Regions from separate parts of the Synechococcus sp. R50.1 genome, predicted to be linked through region 2. Evidence: predicted binding sites of a transcription regulator. Region 2 holds the regulator's gene; the other holds the start of a gene.
The links. Region 2 encodes NtcA, which controls nitrogen genes in cyanobacteria. Its sites were predicted from a motif close to GTANCNNNNGNTAC; they were not measured.
Positions count from the first base shown of each region.

Region 1: a site for NtcA is predicted at 1,676-1,689, ahead of NW870_RS04150 (ferredoxin--nitrite reductase). Genes of this name have one in related genera too.

Region 1 covers NZ_JANSIN010000009.1:28,140-32,412, forward strand. Annotated here, with positions in the region: gene NW870_RS04145 (CmpA/NrtA family ABC transporter substrate-binding protein) at 1-9, opposite strand, end outside; gene NW870_RS04150 (ferredoxin--nitrite reductase) at 71-1,618, opposite strand; gene NW870_RS04155 (CAP domain-containing protein) at 1,811-2,950, opposite strand; gene NW870_RS04160 (hypothetical protein) at 2,967-3,113, opposite strand; gene NW870_RS04165 (ureidoglycolate lyase) at 3,687-4,172, opposite strand.
Region 2 covers NZ_JANSIN010000055.1:11,153-15,425, reverse strand. Annotated here, with positions in the region: gene NW870_RS11470 (prolyl oligopeptidase family serine peptidase) at 1-901, shown strand, start outside; gene eno (phosphopyruvate hydratase) at 898-2,181, opposite strand; gene ntcA (global nitrogen regulator NtcA) at 2,420-3,094, opposite strand; gene NW870_RS11455 (M61 family metallopeptidase) at 3,368-4,273, shown strand, end outside.

The sequences.
Region 1 (4,273 bases), on a different contig from region 2:
CTTAGACATCGAAACCTCCAAGATTTACAACGACGAAGAAAGAAAAACTTTCAGGACGGCAACAGAACCGCTAGCGGGTTACCAAAACAGAAGCCTGGGCGGCGGACGGATGCTGACGCGGCCTGGCCCCAAAGTGCTCCCTGAGTAACTCCACCAAGACCGGCTTGAGGTCTTCGCAAGGGATCCCTTTGCGCACGCATTCGCCCAGCTTGGCGTCTTTGCCCACCTCTCCCCCCATGTAGATGTCCACGGCCTCCACCACCCTGCCGTCCTTGCGAGCAGTGGTGCCCATAAGGCCGATATCGGCTACTTGGGGTTGGCCGCAGGAGTTGGGGCAGCCCGTCCAGTGGATGCGCACCGTTTGGGGGATCTCCAGCTCCGCCTCCAGCTCCTCCATCAAGGCCACAGCCCGGTTTTTGGTCTCGATAAGGGCAAAGTTGCAGAACTGGTTGCCCGTACACGACACCAGCCCCCGCTGCAATGGCCCTGGGTTGGGAGAGAACTTCTTCAAGAGCGGCTCTTTGAGGAGCGGGGCCACTCGGGAGTCGGGCACATTGGGGATGAGCACGTTCTGCTCCACTGTCAGCCGCAGCTCCCCGGAGCCGTACACCTCCGCCAAGCGGGCCAGCTCCATCATCTCCAGGGCGTTGAGCCGCCCCACCGGCACATGCAGGCCGACAAAGTTGAGGCCCGGCTGCTTCTGGGCATGCACCCCCAGCAGATCCCGCTTGTGCCAGACCACCTCATCTTTTTCCGCTGCCCTGAGCAGAGGGTGGCCAGTCTGGCGCTCCACAGCCGCCCGGAACTTCTCTAGGCCCCACTCGTCAATGAGCCACATCAACCGCGCCTTTTGCCGGTTGGCCCGCAGGCCGTGATCCCGGTAGACCAGCAGCACCGCCTCACACAGGGGAACCACATCGCGGGGATCCACCCAGACATCCAGGCCGATAGCCTCGGCGCAGCGGCGAGCAGAGAAAAAGCCCCCCACCAGGACGTTGAAGCCCAGACGGCCATTTTTGAAGGCGGGCACAAAGGCCAGGTCGTTGATCTCCGCATGCACGGAGTTGTCACGACAACCGCAGAGGGCGATGTTGAACTTGCGCGGCAGGTTGCTGAAGGAAGGGTTGCCCTCGCCGTTGTTGGTAACCATGTCCTGCACCTTGCGAGTGAGGCCGCGCACGTCGATCAGCTCGTCCGGGTCAATACCGGCCAGAGGGGATCCCGTGATGTTGCGCACGTTGTCCATGCCCGACTGGATGCTGGTCAGGCCTACCTCTTTCAGGTAGCCCAGGATCTGGGGCATTTCCTCGATGGGGATGCCCCGCAGTTGCAGGTTCTGCCGGGTGGTGATGTCGGCTACGCCCTGTTCTCCATAGGGGTGGATGATTGCGCCCAACATCCGCATTTGGCCGCTGGTTAGGATCCCATTGGGCAGGCGCAGCCGCAGCATGAACTGACCTGGGGTGCGCTTGCGAAAGAAGATCCCCAGCCACTTGAGGCGGTGATCCCGGTCGTCTTCAGGAATGTTCTCCCAACCCATCCGGGCAAACGCCTCCAGCTCGGCCTTGACCGCCAGCCCATCCTTTTCGCTTTTGAGGCGTTCAAATTGGTTCGCCATGATCGCTGCCGTGGGGTGAACACTGGCTACCCTAGCGATGACGAACCGTTAACTTTGGTATTGGCCGTTACACTTTGTAACAAGTTATGCAGTTTTGTCATTCTCGAATTGCGCTTTATGCATAAAGTCAGGCTTCTAGGAGCAGCAGACCCCTCTTTCCCCTTTGGGAAAGGGGCTGGGGGTGAGGAAAAGCTAGTTGAGAGGGTTGAAAGAGTTGAAAGGCTCCATCTGCCAGAGCAGACGGGGCGGGATCCCCAGCCCTTCGGTGAGGGGTGCGGGCCGTTGGGAAGTTTGGGGATCGCAGTCGTAGAGAGCGGTGGTGTAGCGGTAGCTGCGGGGGGGGCCACCGTTGAGGCGAATGCCGCTAATTTCAAAGGTGTAGTTGCGATTGGGCTGGATCGAACCCACGGAGTAGGTCAAAGTTTCCAGGCCATAGGCGGGATCCCCCACGCGGAGATCTCCAACAGGCACCGGCTCGCCGCTGAGGGCATCGGTGATGCGGACTTGGGCTTGGCTGAGATCAGCCTTGCCGCTACGGCTGGGCACCGAGAAAGACCAGCGGTAGGCAGACAGGGGCTGGCCGGAAAACCCTTCTAGGCGGTAGAGGTAGCCGTCTTTCTCCGGGAAGGCGATGAACTCTGGATCTGGCACGGACTCGTCAAAACCGAAGATCCAGTTGGCGTTGGCCTGGGTCACCCGTCCAGCCCGTGGGTCAAAGACAATGCCGTAGGCCCCCTGGGCGTACTGAGGATACAGGTTCCAGCGGCGATGCCCCACATCCACAAAGTTTTCTCGACCTGGCTCGGCAAAATAGATGTCCACCTGCCGCGCCAACACCCGGCCTGGATCGGGGCCGTTCAGCTCTAGGATGGGCCCAACCGCCAGGTTGCTGAAGCGGGATCCCGCCTCCCCAGCAGGGGTAAAGCAGCGCCAAGAAGGGGGCGGCTGGTGGCTGAGAGTACCATTGGCTACCTGCATCAAGGCCGCTTGCTGGGCGGCTTCTAGGAACTGAGGATTGAGCTTCACCGGCGGTAACTGGTGCAACAGCCGTAGAAAATTCAGCCGATCCATCATCTTTTGGGCTGCTGCAGGCGTAAGGCGACCGGGGTTGCAGGTAGCAACCTGGGGCTGTTCGGCGTAAATAGGCCCCGTGAAGCTGCGGGTCTGGCGATCCAACCGGCACAGGAAGCTGGCAATCGGCACTTCCCCTGCCCGCGGTGGCTCCATCGAGGTAGGGGATCCTCCACAGGCCGCCAGCAGACAAAGACAAAAGATCCCCGCGATCCTCAAAGCCCAAAGCTGAACCAACTTGGGCAACCGCTGCAAGGGCATGCAAAAACCAGCCGAATTATGAGCCGGTGGGGGTGGGGGTGATGCTGGGGGGGCTGACGGTGCTGCTGCTGCTCTCGCCACAAGCAGGCAACAAGCCCAGACAGGCAAACAGGGCTAAGGCCGCCAAAAGCTGGTGGGTCACTTTGGGTTGCAACGTAGCCATGACAACAAACCTCCCAAATGCTGTTGGGTTTGACTCTGTTCTATCACCTGGCCGAGTGGGCCACAGCGTCAAAACTCATGCCGACAAGGGTATAACTTAAGCCCAAGTCAAGGAATGCTCACCCAAGTCGGCTACATCCACTAGGACTGGGATCCAAGCCCACTTTTTCTCTCCACCCATAGTGGAGTACGGATCCCCACAACTGATACATTCACGCTGAACTCTCCTGAACATGGTTCAGGAAAGAAGCGATCGCATCCTGCCTATCTCTGTTCGCGTCAGCGGGACGGAGTCCAAGCAGGAAGGCGGTATCCCGCAAAGCCCTGAGGAATACCCCCCGAGCGCTTTCCCCCTTCACTTCCCGGCAACCGTTGCGGTGGACTCAAGGATCAGGGGGAAACTTGGTCTACTATATCCCTCTCAATGACTTTTGCCAAACCGCCTAAAGCTCAGTAAATTCAGCAAAGTTCAGGGTTTTGGGGGTTAGAGGCATGCTCTTCTTGCGCTCAAGCGAAAGATTGCTGTGATCAATGCTGCTTTTTGCCCGATTGATAAGGGATCCCCAAAAGCTTGTCAGGGGGTGATCTGGAACTCCAGGTTGTAGGTTTGGAGTAAGTTTATGGTTTCGTGATCGGTGATGTTGGTGTCGGCCAGCTCCAAGTTGTAGAAATCGATGAACTCTTCGTGGTCAAAATAGGGGCCGGCATGCCAAGTGCCCATCTCCAGCTTGATAAAGCGATCCCCAGGCACCCGAAAGGCTTGAATCTGATCCACGCGCAGCTCATCGGCAGGGGGTGCAACACCAATAAACCACTCCTTGCCATTGAGGGATCCCAGGCACTGGGTGCAGCGGATGTGGTGGGTGATCTGAGTAAACTTGAGGCCGCGGCGAGGCAAGCGCATGATGTAAAAGCGGGGCTGCCCTTGATTCAAGAACAACTGAGCATCTTGACTGTCGAAGGGTTTGTGATCGGGAGTGGGGCAAATGACCTGTCCGTAGGGGGCAAAGTTTTCCGGTTCAGCGAGATGGGCCTTCAGTTGGCGCAATTGGCTGGTCACCCTGCTCTTCTCCTTTGCGTTTGACGAGCTGTCTTGTGTCTCACTGTTGCCCTACAACGTGAGCACGAGGGCGTGAAGACGCAAACAGCCCAGCGAACCCC
Region 2 (4,273 bases):
CACCCCACCCACCATCTACCGCTACGATTTCACCACCGGCACCAGCACCCTGTTCCGTCAGCCCCAGGTGGATTTCGATCCCCAGGCCTACGAGGTGCAGCAGGTGTCTTACACCAGCAAAGACGGCACCCGCATCCCCATGTTTCTCGTCCACCGCCGTGGCCTGACTCGGACAGGGGATCACCCCACCCTGCTGTATGGCTACGGTGGCTTTGGCATCTCACTTACCCCCAGCTTTTCAGTGGGTCTGGTGGCCTGGCTGGAAATGGGAGGGGTTTACGCCCAGCCCAATTTGCGCGGCGGCGGCGAGTACGGAGAAGAGTGGCACCAGGCGGGCACCAAGCTCAACAAGCAAAAGGTGTTCGACGACTTTATTGCCGCTGCCGAGTGGCTGATAGCCCATGGCTACACCAACCCCGCCAAGTTGGCCATCTCCGGCGGCAGCAATGGCGGCCTGCTGGTGGGGGCCTGCCTGGTTCAGAGGCCGGAGCTGTTTGCAGCGGCCCTGCCGGCAGTGGGGGTGTTCGACATGCTGCGCTTTCATAAGTTCACCATCGGCTGGGCCTGGATCTCCGAGTACGGATCCCCGGAGAACCCGGAGGAATTCAAGGCCCTCTACGCCTATTCCCCTCTGCACAACCTCAAGCCCGGCACTGCCTATCCCGCCACCCTGATCACCACCGCAGATCACGACGACCGGGTGGTGCCCGCCCACAGCTTCAAGTTTGCCGCTGCCCTGCAGGCAGCCCAGGGGGGATCCCAGCCCATCCTCATCCGCATCGACACCAAGGCAGGGCACGGGGCCGGCAAGCCCACCAGCAAGCTGATTGAGGAAGCTGCCGACCGCTGGGCCTTTTTGGTGCAGGTGCTAGGGATCCCCTGGGACGGAACGGGAAGTTAGCGAGCTCTAGGACCCAGGCCCACCCGACCGGCATAAACTGCCGCTTCCCCCAGCTCGTCTTCGATGCGCAGCAGTTGGTTGTACTTGGCAATGCGCTCGCTGCGGCAGAGGGATCCGGTTTTGATCTGCCCGGCACGGGTGGCCACCGCCAAGTCGGCAATGGTGGTGTCTTCCGTCTCGCCAGAGCGGTGGCTGATGATGGTGCGAAAGCCGGCTTGAACTGCCAATTGGATGGCCGAGACGGTCTCCGTCAGGGTGCCGATTTGGTTGGGCTTGATCAAAATGGCGTTGGCGGCGGCGCTGTCGATACCCTTTTGCAGGCGGGTCAGGTTGGTTACAAACAGGTCATCTCCCACCAGCTGTACCCGGGATCCCAGTTGAGCGGTCATGGCTTGCCAACCGGCCCAGTCTTCTTCCGCTAGCCCATCTTCAATGGAAAGGATGGGATAGTTGGCCAGCAGTTGCTGGTAGTAAGCCACCATATCAGCCGCGCTGTGGGCTTTGCCCTCAAAGTGATATTGCCCATCCTGCAGCAGCTCGTTGGCGGCCACATCCAAGGCCAAGGCGATATCTGCTCCCGGTTTGTAGCCTGCCTGTTCAATAGCCGTCATCAGCAGATCCAAAGCCGCCGCATTGGAGTCGAGATCAGGAGCAAACCCCCCTTCATCCCCCACACCGGTGGACAGCCCCTTCTGCTGCAGCACTTGTTTTAGTACCGCAAACACCTCAGCCCCGTAGCGCAGCGCCTCGCGAAAGCTGGCCGCTCCAATGGGCACAAGCATAAATTCTTGAATATCGACGTTGTTGTCGGCGTGGGCGCCGCCGTTGAGCACGTTCATCAGCGGCACCGGCAGCAGGTTGGCAAAGGGCCCCCCCAGGTATTTGTAAAGAGGCAAGCCCACTGCTTCCGCAGCCGCTTTGGCTGTCGCCAGAGAAACTGCCAAAATAGCGTTGGCCCCCAGGCGGGACTTGTTGGGGGTGCCGTCCAGGTCGATCAGCAACTGGTCAATACGGGCTTGGTTGAGGGCATCTTCTCCCTGCAGCTCCGACTGGATGGGGCCAAGGATGTTTTCCACCGCCCTCAGCACGCCCTTACCGCCGTAGCGTTTGGGATCCCCATCCCGCAGCTCATGGGCCTCGAAGGTACCGGTCGAGGCACCGCTGGGAACCTGCGCCAAGCCCGTTGCTCCATTGGCTAGACCCACCAGGGCTTCTAGGGTGGGACGCCCTCGCGAGTCGAGGATCTCATGGGCGGTAATCCACTCGATGGCCGTTTCCACAGTTACACCTCAGCAATTGGCTAGATAGCTCTGGCCAAAGCCAGATCCCCCCATAGACTAGTAGGTTTTTGCCCGCGATCCGGTCAGCTTCCAGAAAACTTTAAGTCTGTCCTTCGGGCACAGAGATTCTTCAAGGCTGCAGCAGTAGATTGAACATAGGCCGGCCAGAGCTTCAACCAGCCGTCGAGCGGGGTTTGCCTGGGCAAGGTGCTACTCAGGAGGTGTTCTCCTCTTCCTTCTAGGCAAAGCGATGGCTCAGCCGCATCGGGTCGTGTACGGTGATCTTCTTCTTGTGAATGGAGATGTACTTCTTCTTGCGCAGCTCTCCCAACAGGCGGGTGATGGTGACGCGGGTTGAGCCAATGGCCTCGGCAATGGCCTGGTGAGACAGCTTGAGATCGATGGTGACCCCATCTGGGCCAGGCACCCCGAAATCGCGACAGAGAATCAACAAAAAGCTGACCAGACGGGATCCCATGTCGCGATGAGCCAGTGTCTCGATCATCATCTCCGTTTGCAAAATGCGGGACGACAGGCTTTTAACCAGCAACATGGCCAGTTCGGCGTTCTCCTGCAAGGATTTTTCCACCTGCTCGATCGGCAGAGAGAGTAACTCGGTAGGTGTAAAAGCCACCGAGTGATAAAAGCGGTCGGAGCGCTGTCCCGTGATAAAGGAGAGCACGCCGAAGATGCTGTTTTCGCGCAGGAGGGCAACTGTGATTTCCTCTCCCATTTCGTAGACCCGCGAGAGCTTAACGGCTCCCTTCACCAAAAAGTAAACCCGCTCCGCCGGATCCCCTGGAAAAAAAATGGTCTTCCCGCGCTCAAACGTTTCGATAACCGGAGGATGGTGAGGGCCTCCCAATTGCTTGAAGGCTGTGATCAGAGATTTTTCCGCTACGGCCACCGCCATACTCATCAACCTTTTAAGGTCAGTTTATACCTAAGATCAACCTATTAAGATCAATCTAGAAGCATTAGGCTAGGTTGCAACCCCTTGACTTCAGAATTTACGAGGATACCAAGATTTACCCTAAAGTAGAAGGTTCTGCCTAGGTATCTTTGTAGCACGCGCTACATTTTTAAGTCTCGTTGCTGCTCTCCAGCCAAAGGCAGAGGTTAGGATAGGAGCCATTGCCGCTGGGGGCTGCGCCAGCCCTTGGCAGTAGAGGGTAGGGTGGGTTCTATGGGGATCCCAGAGGTTATCGTTGCTGCACCTTCTCAACTGAGCCGCCAGCATTTCACAGTGCGGATGCCGGATCCGGCCAATCACCTGCTGGAGGTGGAACTGCAGATCCAAGAGGTGGATCCAGAGGTGCCTTTGCGGCTGCGACTGCCGGTGTGGACGCCGGGATCCTACTTGGTGCGGGAGTATGCCCGTCATGTGCAGGAGTTTCAGGCGGCAACTGAGCAAGGGATCCCTTTGGCCTGGCGGAAGGTGGATAAGAATACCTGGCAAATCGATCCGCCGGGTTCTTCTGCTGTGAAGGTGTGCTATCGGGTCTATGCCTATGAGCTGACGGTGCGCACGAACCATCTGGATTTGACCCACGCCTATTTCAACGGGGCAGCGCTCTTCCTCTACGTGCCCGGTCGCGAGCGGGAACCCTACACTTTGACGGTGATCCCCCCCAAGCCGGATTGGCACATCGCCACCAGTTTGCGGCCTTTGATCTCCTCTTCTGGGGATCCCGCTTCCGGCCAGTCTTTTGTGGCAGAGGACTATGACGAGCTGGTGGATAGCCCGGTGGAGGTGGGTCCACATCGAGTGCAATCGTTTGAGGTGGAAGGGATCCCCCATTACTTTGTGGTTTGGGGGGCGGGCACTCTGGATGTGGAGCGGGCTGTCGCTGATGCTAAGGCGATTGTCAAAACCACAGCCGCGTTTTTCGGTGGGCTACCCTACGACCGCTACTGGTTCATTGTGCATTTGTCGCCGGGAGGATTTGGTGGCCTTGAGCACAAGTACAGCACCACCCTTCTTTACTCTGGGCTGGAGCTGCATCAGCCGGAGTCCTATCGGCGCTTTTTGTCTTTGCTGGCCCACGAGTTGTTTCATGCCTGGAATGTCAAGCGTCTGCGTCCGCTGGCA